3 regions of the Peribacillus sp. NPDC096540 genome follow, and region 1 is predicted to be linked to each of the others. Evidence: riboswitches for the same ligand, from Rfam matches in the RefSeq annotation. Region 1 holds a riboswitch; each other region holds the start of a gene.
What was found. Region 1 has a riboswitch for cyclic di-AMP ahead of ACQKMR_RS14535 (APC family permease). Riboswitches for the same ligand answer to the same signal wherever they lie in the genome.
Positions count from the first base shown of each region.

Region 2: it holds a riboswitch for cyclic di-AMP, as region 1 does, so the genes downstream of both, ACQKMR_RS24635 (cation:dicarboxylate symporter family transporter) here and ACQKMR_RS14535 (APC family permease) in region 1, are expected to answer to the same signal.
Region 3: it holds a riboswitch for cyclic di-AMP, as region 1 does, so the genes downstream of both, ACQKMR_RS13130 (TrkH family potassium uptake protein) here and ACQKMR_RS14535 (APC family permease) in region 1, are expected to answer to the same signal.

Region 1 is NZ_JBNNTG010000015.1:66,421-71,804, reverse strand. Features, by position in the region: gene ACQKMR_RS14545 (cytochrome P450) at 1-1,245, opposite strand, end outside; gene ACQKMR_RS14540 (bacitracin ABC transporter ATP-binding protein) at 1,747-1,887, opposite strand; cyclic di-AMP (ydaO/yuaA leader) riboswitch at 2,044-2,187, shown strand; gene ACQKMR_RS14535 (APC family permease) at 2,339-4,165, shown strand; gene ACQKMR_RS14530 (RhaT/GlcU family sugar-proton symporter) at 4,681-5,384, shown strand, end outside.
Region 2 is NZ_JBNNTG010000043.1:6,506-11,889, reverse strand. Features, by position in the region: gene ACQKMR_RS24635 (cation:dicarboxylate symporter family transporter) at 1-1,201, opposite strand, end outside; cyclic di-AMP (ydaO/yuaA leader) riboswitch at 1,374-1,520, opposite strand; gene ACQKMR_RS24630 (efflux RND transporter periplasmic adaptor subunit) at 1,731-2,990, opposite strand; gene ACQKMR_RS24625 (hypothetical protein) at 3,005-3,667, opposite strand; gene ACQKMR_RS24620 (TetR/AcrR family transcriptional regulator) at 4,264-5,142, opposite strand; gene ACQKMR_RS24615 (efflux RND transporter permease subunit) at 5,334-5,384, shown strand, end outside.
Region 3 is NZ_JBNNTG010000012.1:136,928-142,311, reverse strand. Features, by position in the region: gene ACQKMR_RS13140 (iron-containing alcohol dehydrogenase) at 145-1,320, opposite strand; gene ACQKMR_RS13135 (hypothetical protein) at 2,054-2,254, opposite strand; cyclic di-AMP (ydaO/yuaA leader) riboswitch at 2,575-2,717, shown strand; gene ACQKMR_RS13130 (TrkH family potassium uptake protein) at 3,072-4,409, shown strand; gene ACQKMR_RS13125 (potassium channel family protein) at 4,433-5,089, shown strand; gene ACQKMR_RS13120 (DUF2283 domain-containing protein) at 5,172-5,384, opposite strand, start outside.

The DNA.
Region 1 (5,384 bases):
GCACGCTAGGACAAGCACAGCTTCCATAAAAGCAAAATGATTACCAATACAGACTCTTGGCCCCCCACTAAATGGAAAGTAAGCGTACGTAGGTAAAGTTTTCAAATAGTTGTTTTCAAATCGCTCTGGAATAAAAGAATCTGGATTATCAAAATACTCCGGCTTGTGATGCATCACATAAGAGCTTATCAGGAACATATCGCCTTTTTTAAAACGATACCCTTCAATTACCACATCCGCCTCCACTTGCCGCGATATGATATAGATTGGCGGGTATAGTCGAAGAGATTCCCAGATAATATTTTGTGTGTATGTTAATTTCATGAAATCGTCAGGAGCTGGATTACGGTTTCCTATTACTCTGTCTATTTCATTGAAAAGTTTAGTTTCCACTTCAGGATGCTGTGAAAGCAAGTATAGGGTCCAGGAAAGTGCATTTGCCGTCGTTTCGTGACCGGCAAGGAAAATGGTCATTAGTTCATCGCGTACTTGCTGGTTTGACATACCTAAGCCGTCCTTATCATCTCTAGCCTCCATTAGAATCCCAAGCATATCTTCATGTCTCTCTGCATCTTCCCTACGTTTTTCGATTATGCTATAAATCACAGTATCAAGTTTCTGTATCGCATTTTTATATTTACGGTTGATTTTAGTTGGGACCCATAAAGGCAATCGAAGTAGTGTTCTCATCCTTTTTACGGCAATTCTCAAGGATGATTCTATCGGTTCCCCGACCACTTCATACCCATCTTTGAATTCCATGCTGAACATGGTCTTGCTGATTATACCGAGAGAAATATTCATCATATCTTTTGTAATAATCCGTTCTTCCCTATTGTTCCAAGCTGAAATATAGTCCATTGTTATATCAATCATATCCTGGGCATAATTGCTAATATGGGACTTTTTGAAAGAGGGTTGAATAAGCCTTCTCTGGCGCATGTGAACGTCTTTTTCACTTGTAAGAATTCCATCACCAACGAGTGGTTTTATAGCATTGCTGTCCTTTGATTTGACGAAGGATTTTTGTTTCGTTACAAGTATCTGCTTTATTAAATCCGGATTTGAAATGAGGTAAACATTTTGGAAAGGTCCAAAACGAAATTTTGCAACGTCTCCATATTCTTTTGATAAACGGGTAAGAAAGCCAAGTACATCTTTTTGAAACTCCTTTGTATGGCCAGAAATTAGTTTTCCATTTGGGACCATTGGAGAATCATATAATACTTCATCAGTTTCACTCAATGTTGTTTTTCTCCTTTCGGTAATAATAATTTCTTGTAATCATTCTATGAGAATAAGCTATATTGGTTTGGACAAGTTGTTAAAAGAAAGAGCACATAATTTTTAATTAGTTAATCATAATGAATGAATATATGCGTCCTAAAGGGTGAGGGGAGATTACTAGATTTCTATTCTTAATTCTGCTAAAAATATAGTTTTTTAATTATAGAAAATAACAAATCGTGAGGGCGTATTTCGAGCTGGTAGTAACCTTCAAAAAGGAGGAGAAGTACAAATAGAGGCTCCTAAAATCCTTCCTATAAAACAGGTAAGGAATTAAAGGGACCTAGATTAAAAAACTCTGGGAAAGAGGAATCCAGAGTTTTTTTGAGATATTCTGAAAGTGATTTTTCTTTTGGTGTTTTTAAATGATTTTACTAATTTTAAATGAAGTTTTTGGCTAATTAATTGTTAAATTAGTTTAAATAGAAAGGAGAATTTATTGATAAATCAGAGATGTATTCAGCTTCTTTCTTCCCTATCTCTATTTTGGTGCTGATCATTTTTTTCCATTGCGGGACCACCATATTCTTCGTTAATTTCTTTAACCACTTGATCTAAAAATTCATCAGATAATATTGGGTTATCATTTTTTGGGGGCATGTAATTCTCCTCTATCCTTTCTTGGTACCATATGTCTTAATCACTAATGAAGTAGTTGTTAACAACATAACCTCTCTAAGAAAAAATTATTCTTTTTGTTTGCAAATTTTTCATTTACTTTTCTGAATCACGGGAGTATGATATCAACAGTTTCATATTTCTAAATCGCTGAAACCTTATGGTACGGGGGAACCGTTCTTGGGATTGTTTTACAATCCAAGGGGTGAATCCTTTCTAGGTAGGGCTACTCAAAGGCCCGAATCCGACAGCTAACCTCGTAAGCGTTATATGAGAAGGAAGGTGGAACTTGTGAGACAAAAAAATGATGTCTGCAGGTCTATTTAACTATGACTTGTGGGCATTTTTCTATTTTATTCTTGTTTTGTTCGTAAAGTTTTATTCATATAACTGGGCAAAATACACTTAATTTGAAAAATGGCGGTGATTCTTAATGTTATCTTCTATAAAGAGGTTCTTAATAGGCCGGCCTTTAAAATCAACGGCATTAGGTGACCAAAAGCTTAACAAAACAAAAGCCTTGGCCATATTATCTTCTGATGCTTTGTCTTCGGTTGCATATGGTCCGGAACAAATATTAATTGTTTTAATTACAGTGGGTGCCGCAGCATTTTGGTATTCCATTCCTATCGCCATTGGTGTATTGATTCTGTTAATGGCTTTAATCTTGTCCTATAGACAAATTATCTTTGCTTATCCTCATGGCGGGGGAGCATACGTGGTTTCAAAAAACAATTTGGGTGTGAATCCTGGGTTGATAGCTGGAGGATCCTTGTTAGTCGACTATATCCTAACTGTGGCTGTAAGTGTTTCTGCGGGTACAGATGCCATCACATCTGCTTTCCCGAGCCTACATTCATATAATGTCTTTATTGCTATAATTTTTGTAATTCTTCTTACCATCCTAAACCTAAGAGGGGTAACAGAGTCGGCTTCCGTATTAGCCTATCCAGTGTATCTATTCGTTTTAGCGTTATTCATTCTGATTGGTGTAGGTCTATACAAAATTTTAACTGGTGGCGTTTCCCCTGACTTACATGCATCAATTGGAACACCAGTAGCAGGAATCAGTTTATTTATACTTCTAAGAGCTTTTGCATCAGGTAGCTCAGCATTAACAGGAGTTGAAGCGATTTCCAATGCGATTCCGAACTTTAAAGATCCAGCCCCTAATAATGCTGCAAAAACATTAATAGCAATGGGTTCTTTACTTGCCGTGTTATTTACGGGAATTGTATTCTTAGCCTATTATTTAAGCATAGTACCTAACGCAGAGGTAACAGTTGTCTCGCAGATTGCTGAAGAGATCTTTGGACGGAATTTCATGTATTTCTTCATTCAAGGTACGACTGCATTAATTTTGATACTTGCTGCCAACACTGGCTATTCTGCTTTCCCTTTGCTTGCGGTAAATCTTGCAAAGGATAAATTCATACCAAGGGCGTTTACAATTAGAGGAGACCGATTAGGATATTCCAATGGAATTATCATACTAGGACTTGCATCAATCATCTTAATAATCGCATTTGAAGGACATACAGAAAATCTTATTCCACTTTATGCGGTTGGGGTATTTATTCCATTTACGTTGTCTCAGTCCGGGATGATTGTTAAATGGATTCGCGAAAAGCCAAAAGGATGGATGATGAAATTAACCATTAATTCAATTGGTGCCCTTATTAGCTTTATCGTCACAATGATATTCTTTTTAACCAAATTTACTCAGGTTTGGCCTGTTTTGATTTTTTTACCTATCATCATTGTTATTTTTCATCGAATTAGAAAGCATTATGAAGCAGTTGGTGACCAACTTAGGATTACAACTTGTGAGCCTATCTTACCAATAGAAGGGAATATCATTATTGTACCTGTGGCTGGTATAACTCATGTGGTTGAGAACTCATTAAATTATGCTAAATCTCTTTCGGCACATCAGGTTATTGCCGTTTATGTTGCTTTTGAAAGAGAAGATGAAAAAAAATTCGAAGAAAAATGGAAGAAGTGGCAACCAGATATTAGACTCGTCACACTGAACTCTTATTATAGAAGTATCATACAGCCACTAACTAAATTTGTAGATACAGTTGAACATAAAGCGAGGGAATCTAACTATAAAGTTACAGTAATCATTCCACAATTTATTCCGAAGAAAGGCTGGCACAATATTCTTCACAACCAATCTAGTTTACTGATCCGTGCATACTTACTTTATAGAAGAAATGTAGTTATTACGACAGTACCGTATCATTTGAAAAAATAAAAATATAAAAAAAGTGATTTCATTGATAGCTTTACTTTTCTGGAAATATAAAGTTTATGACTGACAAATAGATTTTTGATATCATTCAAAAAATGAGAGGTTTTAGTTTTTGCCAAAATTGGCAACCACCTATTGTTTAAGAAGTGCAACAAGTCATAAGTGTTTACATTATTCAGGTGATACCGATAGTATCGTAGTAGATTCAACGCAGAGGGAACGAGTGGATTCATTTCAAACATTTCCTCCATTATTTCAAGCTAATATGAGTGAGAATACTAATTCTACATAAAAAGGGTTGCCGCTGGCAGCCCTTTTTATGTAGAACAACTGCAGCTGAATTTGTCTTTCCTTTTGAATTTATCATTATCATTCATTTGAATAAATGGTCATTAGATGATCAAAATTCAGTAAGCCTCTAAGAAGTTTTCATAGATAAAATTACCAAGGTTCAATTTTCTTAGTGAGTACATATTAAAAAATGACATGTTTAGTACATACATATATGGGGGTTGAAAATGGATATATTATTAGCTCTCTTACCGGCACTATTCTGGGGAAGTATCGTTTTATTTAATGTGAAACTTGGTGGTGGTCCCTATAGTCAAACCCTAGGTACAACGATTGGGGCTTTGATTTTTTCTATTGGGGTTTATTTTTTCGCGGATATCAAGTTGTCACCTCTAGTTTTTGGTGTGGGGTTTGTTTCAGGACTTTTTTGGGCTGTTGGACAAGCTAATCAGCTCAAAAGCATTGATTTAATGGGTGTTTCTAAAACAATGCCGATTTCAACGGGATTACAGCTGATTTCTACTACTTTATTTGGAGTCATTGTTTTTCACGAATGGTCTACACTGAAAGCGGTTATTTTAGGCGTACTGGCTTTAGTATTTATTATCATTGGAATCGTGTTGACCTCACTGGAAGATAAAGAATCAAAAGAGAGTAAATCGGGAAACTTGAAAAAGGGAATCGTTATTCTACTCATCTCAACATTTGGTTATTTAGTTTATGTGGTTGTTGCACGTCTTTTTGATGTTAATGGCTGGTCAGCATTGTTTCCTCAAGCAATCGGGATGGTGGTAGGTGGCTTATTATTAACGTTTAAACATAAGCCGTTTAATAAGTATGCAATTCGCAATATCATTCCTGGATTAATATGGGCAGCAGGAAACATGTTTTTATTTATATCACAGCCTCGTGTGGGAGTCGCAACGAGTTT
Region 2 (5,384 bases), on a different contig from region 1:
AGATAACGATAGCTGCAAGTGAATTACCTATAACGTTTACTACTGTACGACCCATATCAAGAATACGGTCGATACCAGCAATAAATGCTAAACCTTCAATAGGAATACCAACTGTTCCTAATGTCGCTAAAAGAACTACGAAGGATACACCAGGTACACCTGCAATCCCCTTAGATGTGATCATTAACACTAACATTAGTGTAATTTGTTCATAAGCGCTTAAATCAATTCCATACATTTGAGCGATGAAGATAGCTGCTAATGCTTGATATAATGTAGACCCATCAAGGTTAAAAGAGTATCCTGTCGGAATAACAAACGTAGCAATATGTTTCGGACATCCCGCTTTCTCCATTTTTTCCATGAGTTTCGGAAGAACCGCTTCTGAACTTGCTGTCGAGAACGCAAGAATTAATTCCTCTTTTAGAAGCTTAATCAACGTAAAGATATTGAACCCTACAAATTTTGCAATAAGACCCAGAACGACAATTACAAAGAAAATCATTGTTCCGTATACAGTAAGCGCTAACTTACCTAATGGAATTAAAGATTCCAAACCGAATTTGGAAATGGTCACCCCGATTAGTGCAAATACCCCGATAGGAGCAAATTTCATGACCATATTAGTTAAGTAGAACATCCCTTCAGCTGTACCTTGGAAGAAACGGAATACTGGTTTACCTTTTTCACCGATAGCCGCAATACTAATTCCAAACAAAACAGAGAAGAAAATAATCGCTAGCATATCGCCTTCTACCATCGCTTTTACCGGATTAGATGGCACAATGTGAACGATTGTATCTACAAAAGATTCATGTTGCTTAGTTTCTGCTGTATCAACATAGGAAGAAATATCAGTTTGTTCTAGCTTGTCCATATTTACACCAACACCAGGCTGGATAATATTCGCGGAAAGTAGACCAACTGCAATCGCTATCATAGTTACCACAACAAAGTATGATATTGATTTAGCTCCAAGTTTACCTACTGATTTTAAATCACCTACACCTGCAACTGCAACGATAAGACTTGACACAATGATTGGTACAACAATCATTTTAATCATTCGTAGGAAAATGTCTCCGAATGGTTGTAAAAAGTTTTGGGCTGTTTCACTACCATAAAAAATGGCACCAACAATAATCCCTAGAATTAAACCAATGAAAATTTGGCTAGCTAAACTTAATTTAAATTTCTTCATTTACTTTCCTCACCTTCCATAAAGTCTTTGATGTAAAAACATTTTGTCTCGGTAAGGGAAACAAGATACTAATAGAAAGAAAGTAATTTTTCTTTTATTGAAAAACTCTATCTTTACGCCGAAAAAAAAGACACTTCATGTGTCGATTTCCTATAGGCGTGAATATTCACACATGCTCCCTTAAAGACGCTGACGAGGTTAGCTGTCGGGTTAGGAATTGGAAACACAAAAGCCCTTTCATTTCTGAATTCACCCCTAGCGAAAAAAATCCGCAAAAATGGGTCCCCCGTTCTTGTAAAAGATTAAGCGAATACTTAATAATAAAATATTATACTAAAAATGTTATTCTGTAAATATTTTTTCTTGTCACTTTAAGAAAAAACCTTTATAAATGTCTGAATATTCTGCATTAGTGACCATTTTACCTATAATAACACATACTCTATTTTGCTTAATTTTGTTATATGGATATATAAAAAAACAATAAAACTGATTGATATATCCCCTCTCTTGAACAATGAAAGGGAGGTTATTTTTCCAATATTCCCAGTAATAAGTACCTCACTTTTTCCCGAGTGGTGAATTTTTTATAAGGTGCAGCTTTTACCTTGTCAATCTGAAGCGGCGTAATAAAGTACGAATGATTTTTCACAACCTTATTTGGTTCTATTAGAATGACCTCTCCTACCGTCGGACCCTTTAAGAGTTCTTGCTTTCCTTCTGCTTCAAACCCCTCTGTAATGTATTGTTTATCAACATAGCCTCTTTTAGTCAATTTATAGACATGTGGCTGCTTTTTTTGATGTACTGCCTCTATTGGGATGGAGGGTACACCCGCTTTCTCATTGGTTATTACCGTAAGATCTACTTTTGCACCTGTCAACAAAGGCTCTACCTCTTCTCCCTCTGTATCAATCGTTGCCTGGAAAGGGAATCTGTTTTCATTTTTTAGAGAAGGCTCCTCTGTAGGATAAGAATGTATACGCCCTATAGTTCCCTTCAACACCTTTTTTAAATCAGGAGAATTCACTTTTATAGTCATATCCACTTTAGCCTTTTTCATCTGCTCTTCAGAGAATTCCCCTTCAATTCCCATATTTGAAGAAGCGATGGAAATAATGGGATTATTCAGGTTTTTATTGATATTTTTTACTACTCCATCAGCCTCACTCGTCGTCGCAACCGCGCTAGTTTGCTCCTCAATTGAACTTAACTGAGCATCCAGCATAATCACCTTTTCTTCCAAGCGGTTTTTTTCAAGTTCCTGCTTGTACATTTCTTGTTCAAGATTACTTTTTATCAAGTCTGAAGAGGTAGTCGTTATATCAATATTTAAGCTCTTTTCTATCGATTCATCGATTACTGCTTTATTAGAATTACTGGTCAAACTTCCTTGATAAGCTTCCAACTTACCAATGTACTCATTAATCCCAACAATTTCTCCCTCAGCGGCAGTTTTTTCCGCTTCTAGATTTCCTTTTAGAGCATCAAGTTCGGGTGTCGTGTATTCAAACAACGAGGATCCAGCCGTTATCTCATCTCCCTCTTTTACAAGGAATTTCTGAAAATCATTTTTCTTGGTGTCGAAATAGATATCATACTCTTCTAAAGGTTTAACTACCCCTTTTGTTTGAATAGTATCCGTAATTGTGTCTTTTTTTACCTTTGTCCAATTTTCCACAAAAACAGTTCGTTCCACTTTGCTTTCTTTCTTTTCAATAAGGTAAAAATTAACGGTTATTAACGCAGCTGATGCCACTGATATGGCTGCAATTTTCCATTTTTTCATTGTTTTCACCCGCCTTATACAAATACGCCCACTTGGATGTACGCTAAAAAGGCTTTAACAAACCACGTGGCCAGATAGAATAGAACAATCATTAAAAGGACCAAATAATTATTTCGTTCTGAAAATGCCTTTAAATAGAAATATTGCAGAGCAATAATCAGAAATTGAAAAATAGTGATTTCACTAAAAAAGTGAATAAAGTAATCACTTCTGAGAAAGTACTGACTGATAACTCCCAATGAAAAAGGATTTGCATCGTATCCAATATCCATTAATACTAATATAGGGACCAGAAACACTTTTTCCAATAATTGCAAACCAAAGATGATCATTTGAACGATTACTATTTTTATGTATGGGCTATCTATAACGATCCAAAAGAATAGAGATGATAAAAATAAGTATATGGAAGGGTAAAATAGACCTGCTATTATATTGCCGCTTACTATCAACAACTTTCCTACTTCAAATTCACTAGCATCCATCTTCGTAATTTCTTTGGAAAACGATTCCGATCCAATGCCAAAATATCCTTCCACAGCGAAAACTATAAAACTAAGAAAATATAATAATAGTAATTTCCATCCAAGTCGTGTGACTGCTTCTGCATTTTGCAGCTGATAACGACTCCTATGAGGCTCTAAAATGCCCTTTAACAATCTGACCTGGTACACCATATGTGTTCCTCCTGCAAAAAATGAAATATCACTCTATATTTTATCTTATTTTGGAAACAATTGCAGAAATAAGGAATGAATAAAACAAAAAAAACACATTAATATTAAATAATGCATGTCTCCCTAATTTGAAGTTAAATATAGAAAGATGATGCTGAAAGACGTTGATTTGCATAGGCGTTTTGCTATAATTCCCTCCATACTTATCTACCTCAAGCGGCACTTTTGTTTAATATTCAGATGACCCGCGAGCACATCCGTCATCCCTGACTGAGTTAGGTTTTTCAGATTAGGAAAGCTTGAATTTGCGACGATGGCACGCAAAAAAGCCCAGCGCCTAGGACTGACCATGGGGAAATGCAATAAATTCGCGCCTATAAAACTCTTCTGGACCAAATCATGATAGTCTTCCCTACATCAATCGACGAAACTTGCCATTTAATTTAAGCTTCTAGACCTCTTTCAAACTTATCATTTCCATAATTTTTATTATAAATTAACATTCCCTTTCTCCTTTTCTGGCCTCAACCTCATAGGAGTTACTTTAGAAAAGCTTTAAATAAAAGAAGAGGCAGTATGCCTCTTCAGAAAAATCTTTAATTTTTTGTCAAATAATCTTTCATTAAAATGATAAGCTTAGAACACATGGTATTCCGCTTTTCGTTTTTTTCTAAAAATAATAAAAGTCCTTCTAATATTATGCCATTTGGTCTAACTTTAGAGAATTCCTCTTGAATTGCTTTTAACGCTTCAACATTTTTACTTGTCTCTAACCCCTCTTCTTTATGTTTCCCTACTTCCAATATCTGTCGTATGGTTGCATTAATTTCCTCTTTAGGGCTCACTTTTTGTGCAGAACATCCAATTAAAGGGAATTCTTTCAATAAAGGATCGTCCGTTTTATGTAGACCTTCAATAATGGAATCCATCCGATTTAAGATGAAGATAGGCAACCTCTCCACTTCAAATGAATGTCTGTTTCTGAATAAAATTCCGATATAACCTTTGAAAAGTGCGTCTAACATAATAGTACAATCTGGCAAGAAGTTTGTCGGTATTTCTGGGTACAATTCAACTATTTTTCGTTTGAACCAAACTAAGCCCTCTTCATGGATATAGTGTAAAAACCTATCTAGCTCTTTACTGATATGAACCATTTGTTCCTGCATCATCATTCGAATTAAGTTGGTATTTCCTGTCACATGCTCTATTTGTACAATGATTTGCATCAAAAACTTCTCTTTACTGGATAAAGAATCATCTAACTCAATATCAAGCAACGAGTCCGTTAATGCACCATAATAATATTTGAAAATTGAAACAAGCAACTCTTCCTTCGATTTAAAATAATTATAAAAGGATCCCTTGGCTATCCCACACTTTTCAGTAATTTCCTGAACGGAAGTAGCATGATAACCTTTCTCTGCGAAAATCTCTACGGACTTATCTATAATTATTTTATGCTTTTCATTCATCAAATTCATCCTATCTCTTAAATATTGTCCCCTACATGACCAGTGAGTCATTTCTTCCACATTGTATCTCAAAACCCTTGAAATCACAACATTACACCAACTGAATATTATTTATTGCATTCATAATCCATATACTATATATTTGAGTTTATGACCGACTAGTCACAATATAAAGTATGGAGGGTAAAAGTTTGAATTCAATCATTAAATTTTCTTTGAAAAACAAACTGGCAATCTGGTTG
Region 3 (5,384 bases), on a different contig from region 1:
GTCCGGAACGTTGTAGTAAAATTCCCAGTTAGCAGACGCGTATTCACTAACATCCCCATGAATGACCTGGGCATCCAGCCTACCGGGATGATTTGTGTATAATTATCTTCCAATTATATCCCCATTTTACCCCAATCCACATATTCACCCCTGTACTTTATCTTCAGTAGCAAACTTATAATGATAACAAGTATGATACAGCTCTTCTAATTCTTGTTTAGTCGGGACCCTCGGGTTATTAGCAGGGCTCCCGCTATCTATAGCGTCTCTTGCCATTTTACTGACTGAGAGATTAAATTCCTCCTCTTCTATTCCCCATCCTTCGAGATTAGGAATGTTCAACCTTTGGCAAAGTGCCTTAACAGATTCTACCGCAACCAAAGCTGCCCTTTCTATAGAAAGGTTTTTATATTCAGTTTTAAAAATTCTTCCCAAATCCGCCAACCGCTCCATACAGGCTTCCTTGCTGAATTCCAATACCGCTGGCAATAGCATGGCATTCGAGTATCCATGAGGTACATGAAACAAAGCTCCAATCGGTCTCGACATTCCATGAACCAAACAAACGGAAGAATTCGAAAATGCTATCCCTGCTTGAAGGGCTCCTAATGACATCTTTTCACGGGCGTCTATGTTATCCCCATTATCGTAAGCGTTTTCAATATTTTCTATAATCAATCCCATCGCAGACAAAGCCATTGTGTCTGTCATCGGGTGAGACCGTTTCGATAAATAGGCCTCAATCGCATGGCTTAATGCATCCACACCCGTCGCAGCTGTTATATGTGGTGGAGAAGAAACTGTCAGCAACGGATCGACAATGGCAACTAAAGGCATAAAATTCGACTGTTTAATCATCATCTTCACATCATCACCGGTGTTCGTAATAACAGTAGCATCCGTCGCTTCTGAACCAGTTCCAGCGGTTGTTGGAATAGCAATGTGCGGTATTGCTGCTTTGTCCGCTATTTTTCTTCCGCCCATATATTCTCCAATATATCCACCATTCGTGGCCAGGACGGCAATTGCTTTCCCAGTATCAATACAGCTTCCTCCACCAAGGGATATGATTAGATTACATGACTCCTTTTGAAAAAGTTCTAATGAGTCTTCCACATATTGGTCTGTTGGTTCTGAATCAACTCCAAGATAAACTGCACTCGCTACTCCGTTGTCATGAAGATACTGACAACATTGATTGACATAACCGAGTCGGCTCATTACCTTATCACTTATAATGAGTGCTTTCTTCCCGCGTAATGCCGCTTCCGCTCCCACTTTCTCAAAAGATTGACGGCCATATATAATAGTCTGTGGCATTCTGAAAAATTCAAATCCCTTCACTTGATAACCCCCCTTTTGTTTTCATACAAATATATAAAGCAAAAAATGTTCAAGTTTTATAATAAGCGTACATCAACAAATAGAAGATAATTTTTGCAGGTATTGCACTACAGATGCAGATAATATGTAGGTACATCACTACATATTATCTATTAACAAAGATTAGGCGTCATCCAATTTTTCACTTGAAGAAACTCTTCCGCTTGAAACTTTTTCACGTCTTTGTTAATCAACTCTTCAATAGACACAGTCAACCTCCTATTAATTATAATTTTCCCAATAATCAGATATACAAAAAGCATACTCTTTCTGGTTGATAGAGTAAATGATTTCAGGTAACAAATTTCCATATTCCAGGATATTCATGATTACTTCTCTTTCTTGGGAGCAAAGAAAAAAGCCCATAGATTTTCTCTATAGAATTCTTTCCTATTATTTAACTAGGCATGGCGGAGGTAAATAAACAAGTTTTTGAATATTCCATCCCATTATTCAATATACAAAAAAAACTCATTCAATATAAATGAGTTTGAAAGTAAAACGCAATATGGATGTTTAAGCTTCAGGTTGCCTGATTAACGCAGGAATTTAAATAGTTGAAATGCTACAAAGGACATGATGAGAGAATTAATTGTTCAATGTGCTTGACCCTCATCTATCTTTTAATATTCAATTATTCGCATGATCGAGTTAATAAGGACCTATGGATTCAGATGATATTACCTTTGAAAAAAAAATTTATAAATGGATTTCTTTTCTTATCTGTTATCCTTAACTCATTCATTATTATTTGGTCCTCATGATCAGCTATCCATTTCCTTAGTGCATCTTTATCCTGGCATTGAGTTAAATATGTCTGTCCACCTTTACCTGTAGCGTTAATAACATATCTATTAAACGTTTTCTCCATAATTGCCCGCCTTTTTTATATAATGTATTAAAATTTTAATATACGAATGCAATGAAACTTGAGTTTTTCTGTATCTAATTCCAAAAGAAAATACCATATATATATTAGAAACATAGATTCGCAATGACTTACGCTTCATGAAAAGATATATAAAATTTTCAAATTTATCGAACCTATCATAATGTCCCAACTAATTTTTGTCAATAAGTTTTTAATATGTAAATAAAACATAAATTATCTGTTTTTTTCTAGAAATATTTTTTTACAATTTAGGGGTTTACAACTAGTAAATGGTGGGAGTAGAATACGTTTATCAATTTAATACATTTCGGCCTAAACTCAAGTAAATTGAGTACGGAGGAACCAATCATTTGGGGTTAATTCTGCCTTGCAGAAAGGATGAGATCAGCTCTTTCGCCATCCTACCCGTCAGCTAACTTCGTCGGCTAAAGCGAAGGAGGTCATAAGACCGCCTATTTCAGGGGCTTTTTTGTTAGCTTTTTTGTGGCAAAATAGCAGCCAGATGTTTAAGTAGGTCTTTTTATTATGCATTAAAATATCTAAAGAGAATTTCCTAAGCTTGATAGGGATTAAGGATAATAAATACCTTTATCACACATATAAGGGCTTGTGCTGAATGGAGGCATGTACTGGAAAAGTAACTTGGTCCATTGGTTGTACGAATGGATTGCATATACAAGCGAAATACTAACCCTATCACTGGATAACGGTTACCCGTTGGAAACATCAGAGTGGTATATTACGTTTTGTTATTATAGTAGCTAACTAATTCATATTATGGGTAGGGATGATCAATTTGATAAAAGCAAAAAAATTGTTGGATCCGCCAAAAATCCTTGTACTCGGCTTTGCCATCCTGATACTTATTGGGGCCTATTTGCTGACCTTGCCGATTTCAACTGAAAATGGGAATGGTCTTGCTTTTCTGGATGCTTTATTCACCTCAACCTCCGCTACATGTGTAACAGGGCTTGTCGTAGTGGATACGGGAACGACTTTCACCACTTTTGGTGAGTTGGTCATCTTAACACTGATTCAGATAGGCGGCTTAGGATTCATGTCATTTGCTACGTTTTTCTTTTTCCTATTAGGCAAAAGGATTTCTTTAAAAGGCAGGTTACTTTTGCAGGAGTCCTTAAATAATCTATCCATGGCAGGTGTAGTCAAGTTAGTAAAACGGCTTTTAATTTTCACGGCCATCATTGAAGGCATGGGTGCCCTTATCTTATCGATTCGCTTTTCATTTGACATGCCAATCGGCAAAGCGATCTATTACGGGGTTTTTCATTCCATATCGAATTTCAATAATGCCGGATTTGATTTAATGGGAGAATTCAGGAGTTTGACCCCTTATGTATCGGATCCATTCGTAACCCTTACCGTCGTCTTCCTCATCACGTTTGGCGGAATAGGTTTTATCGTGATGAATGAACTATACGAATACCGTGATACCCATCGTTTGTCTGTGCATACGAAGGTTGTACTGATGGCTAGCTTAATCCTTACAATTGGAGGGGCCATTTTAATCTTTATATTTGAATTCGGAAATGCCAAAACATTGGAGCCTTTATCATTCATGGGGAAAACGTTGGCCTCTTTGTATCAATCGGTTTCTCCAAGGACAGCAGGTTCTAATACATTGAATATCCCTGATTTAACACAACCCACATTGCTGCTTATCATTTTCTTGATGTTTGTTGGGGCTTCACCTGGCTCGACTGGCGGCGGGATTAAAACCACCACATTAGCGACGCTGATTGGAACGGTTTGGTCACAGATTAAAGGAAAAAGTGATGTGGTATTGTTTCGTCACCGCATAGAGAGTGAAACTATATTTAAAGCATTAACCGTTAGCTTCATTGGGTTATTTATCGTTTCAACCATCACCATTCTGCTGACCATCACAGAAAGCGGAAGTGATTTCTTAACGATTTTATTTGAAGCCACTTCAGCATTCGCTACCGTGGGACTTTCAATGGGATTGACCCCCGAATTATCCCCTATTGGTCGGATGCTCATCATATTCACGATGTTTGCGGGCCGGGTGGGACCTTTGACTTTTGCTTTTGCTATTGCAATGAGACGTAAACCAGATCCATTCCGCCGTCCAAAAGGCAAAGTCATGATTGGTTAATCATTAATGAGGGAGTGTAAAAGATGGGAAAACGACAATATGCCGTTATCGGTTTAGGAAGATTCGGAACGAGTGTAGCTCATAGATTATATTCAGCCGGACAAGAAGTCTTGGGTATTGATGTAAACGAGGAAAGAGTCGAGAATGCAGAATTAAGTGTAACTCATGCAGTTATGGCTGATACTACCGAAGAAGAGGCACTAAAATCCATTGGAATCCGTAATTTTGATTGTGTCATCGTAGCCATCGGAAATGATATGCAGTCAAGCATTTTAACTACATTGCTTTTAAAGGAACTAGGAGTGAAAAAGGTAATAGCAAAAGCTCTAAATAAACATCACGGTCAAGTGCTCGCTAAAGTTGGTGCTGACTGGGTTATCTACCCTGAAAGAGATATGGGTGAACGGGTCGCTAATCAACTCCTATCACCCAACATGCTGAACTATATAGAACTCTCAAAAGAATACAATATCGAGGAAATCATTATACCCATAAGCATGACAGGAAAAAGTCTCAGAGATCTTGATCTACGTGCGAAATATAATATCAGTGTTATTGCCATCGTAAGTAATGGAGAAATTATCATAGCTCCATCACCTGATCAGAATATCCTTGAAAAAGATTTGCTTTTAGTGGTTGGTAATAAAGAAGATCTAGCCGTGTTTGCAAATATTGAATAACCTAGGTCCCTAATCAAGGAGCCGGATACCCGCTCAACGGTTCCGGCTTTCACTATATGAGATGACCTAAAAAAGTTTGAGCTTATCCGCCAATTAAGAATGACTCATCGTACGACTCTGTGTCATATATATCAATCCCTATAAAATCTAAACAGTCAGCATCCGAAAAGAGAAACACTATTTTCGCAGCATATGAATGAGTAACTGACTGTTTTACTGATTTATCATTCAATCTGAAAGAGTAAATAATCTCATTATCAGCAGTAGTTACCTTTTTGAATATATGTACTGTATC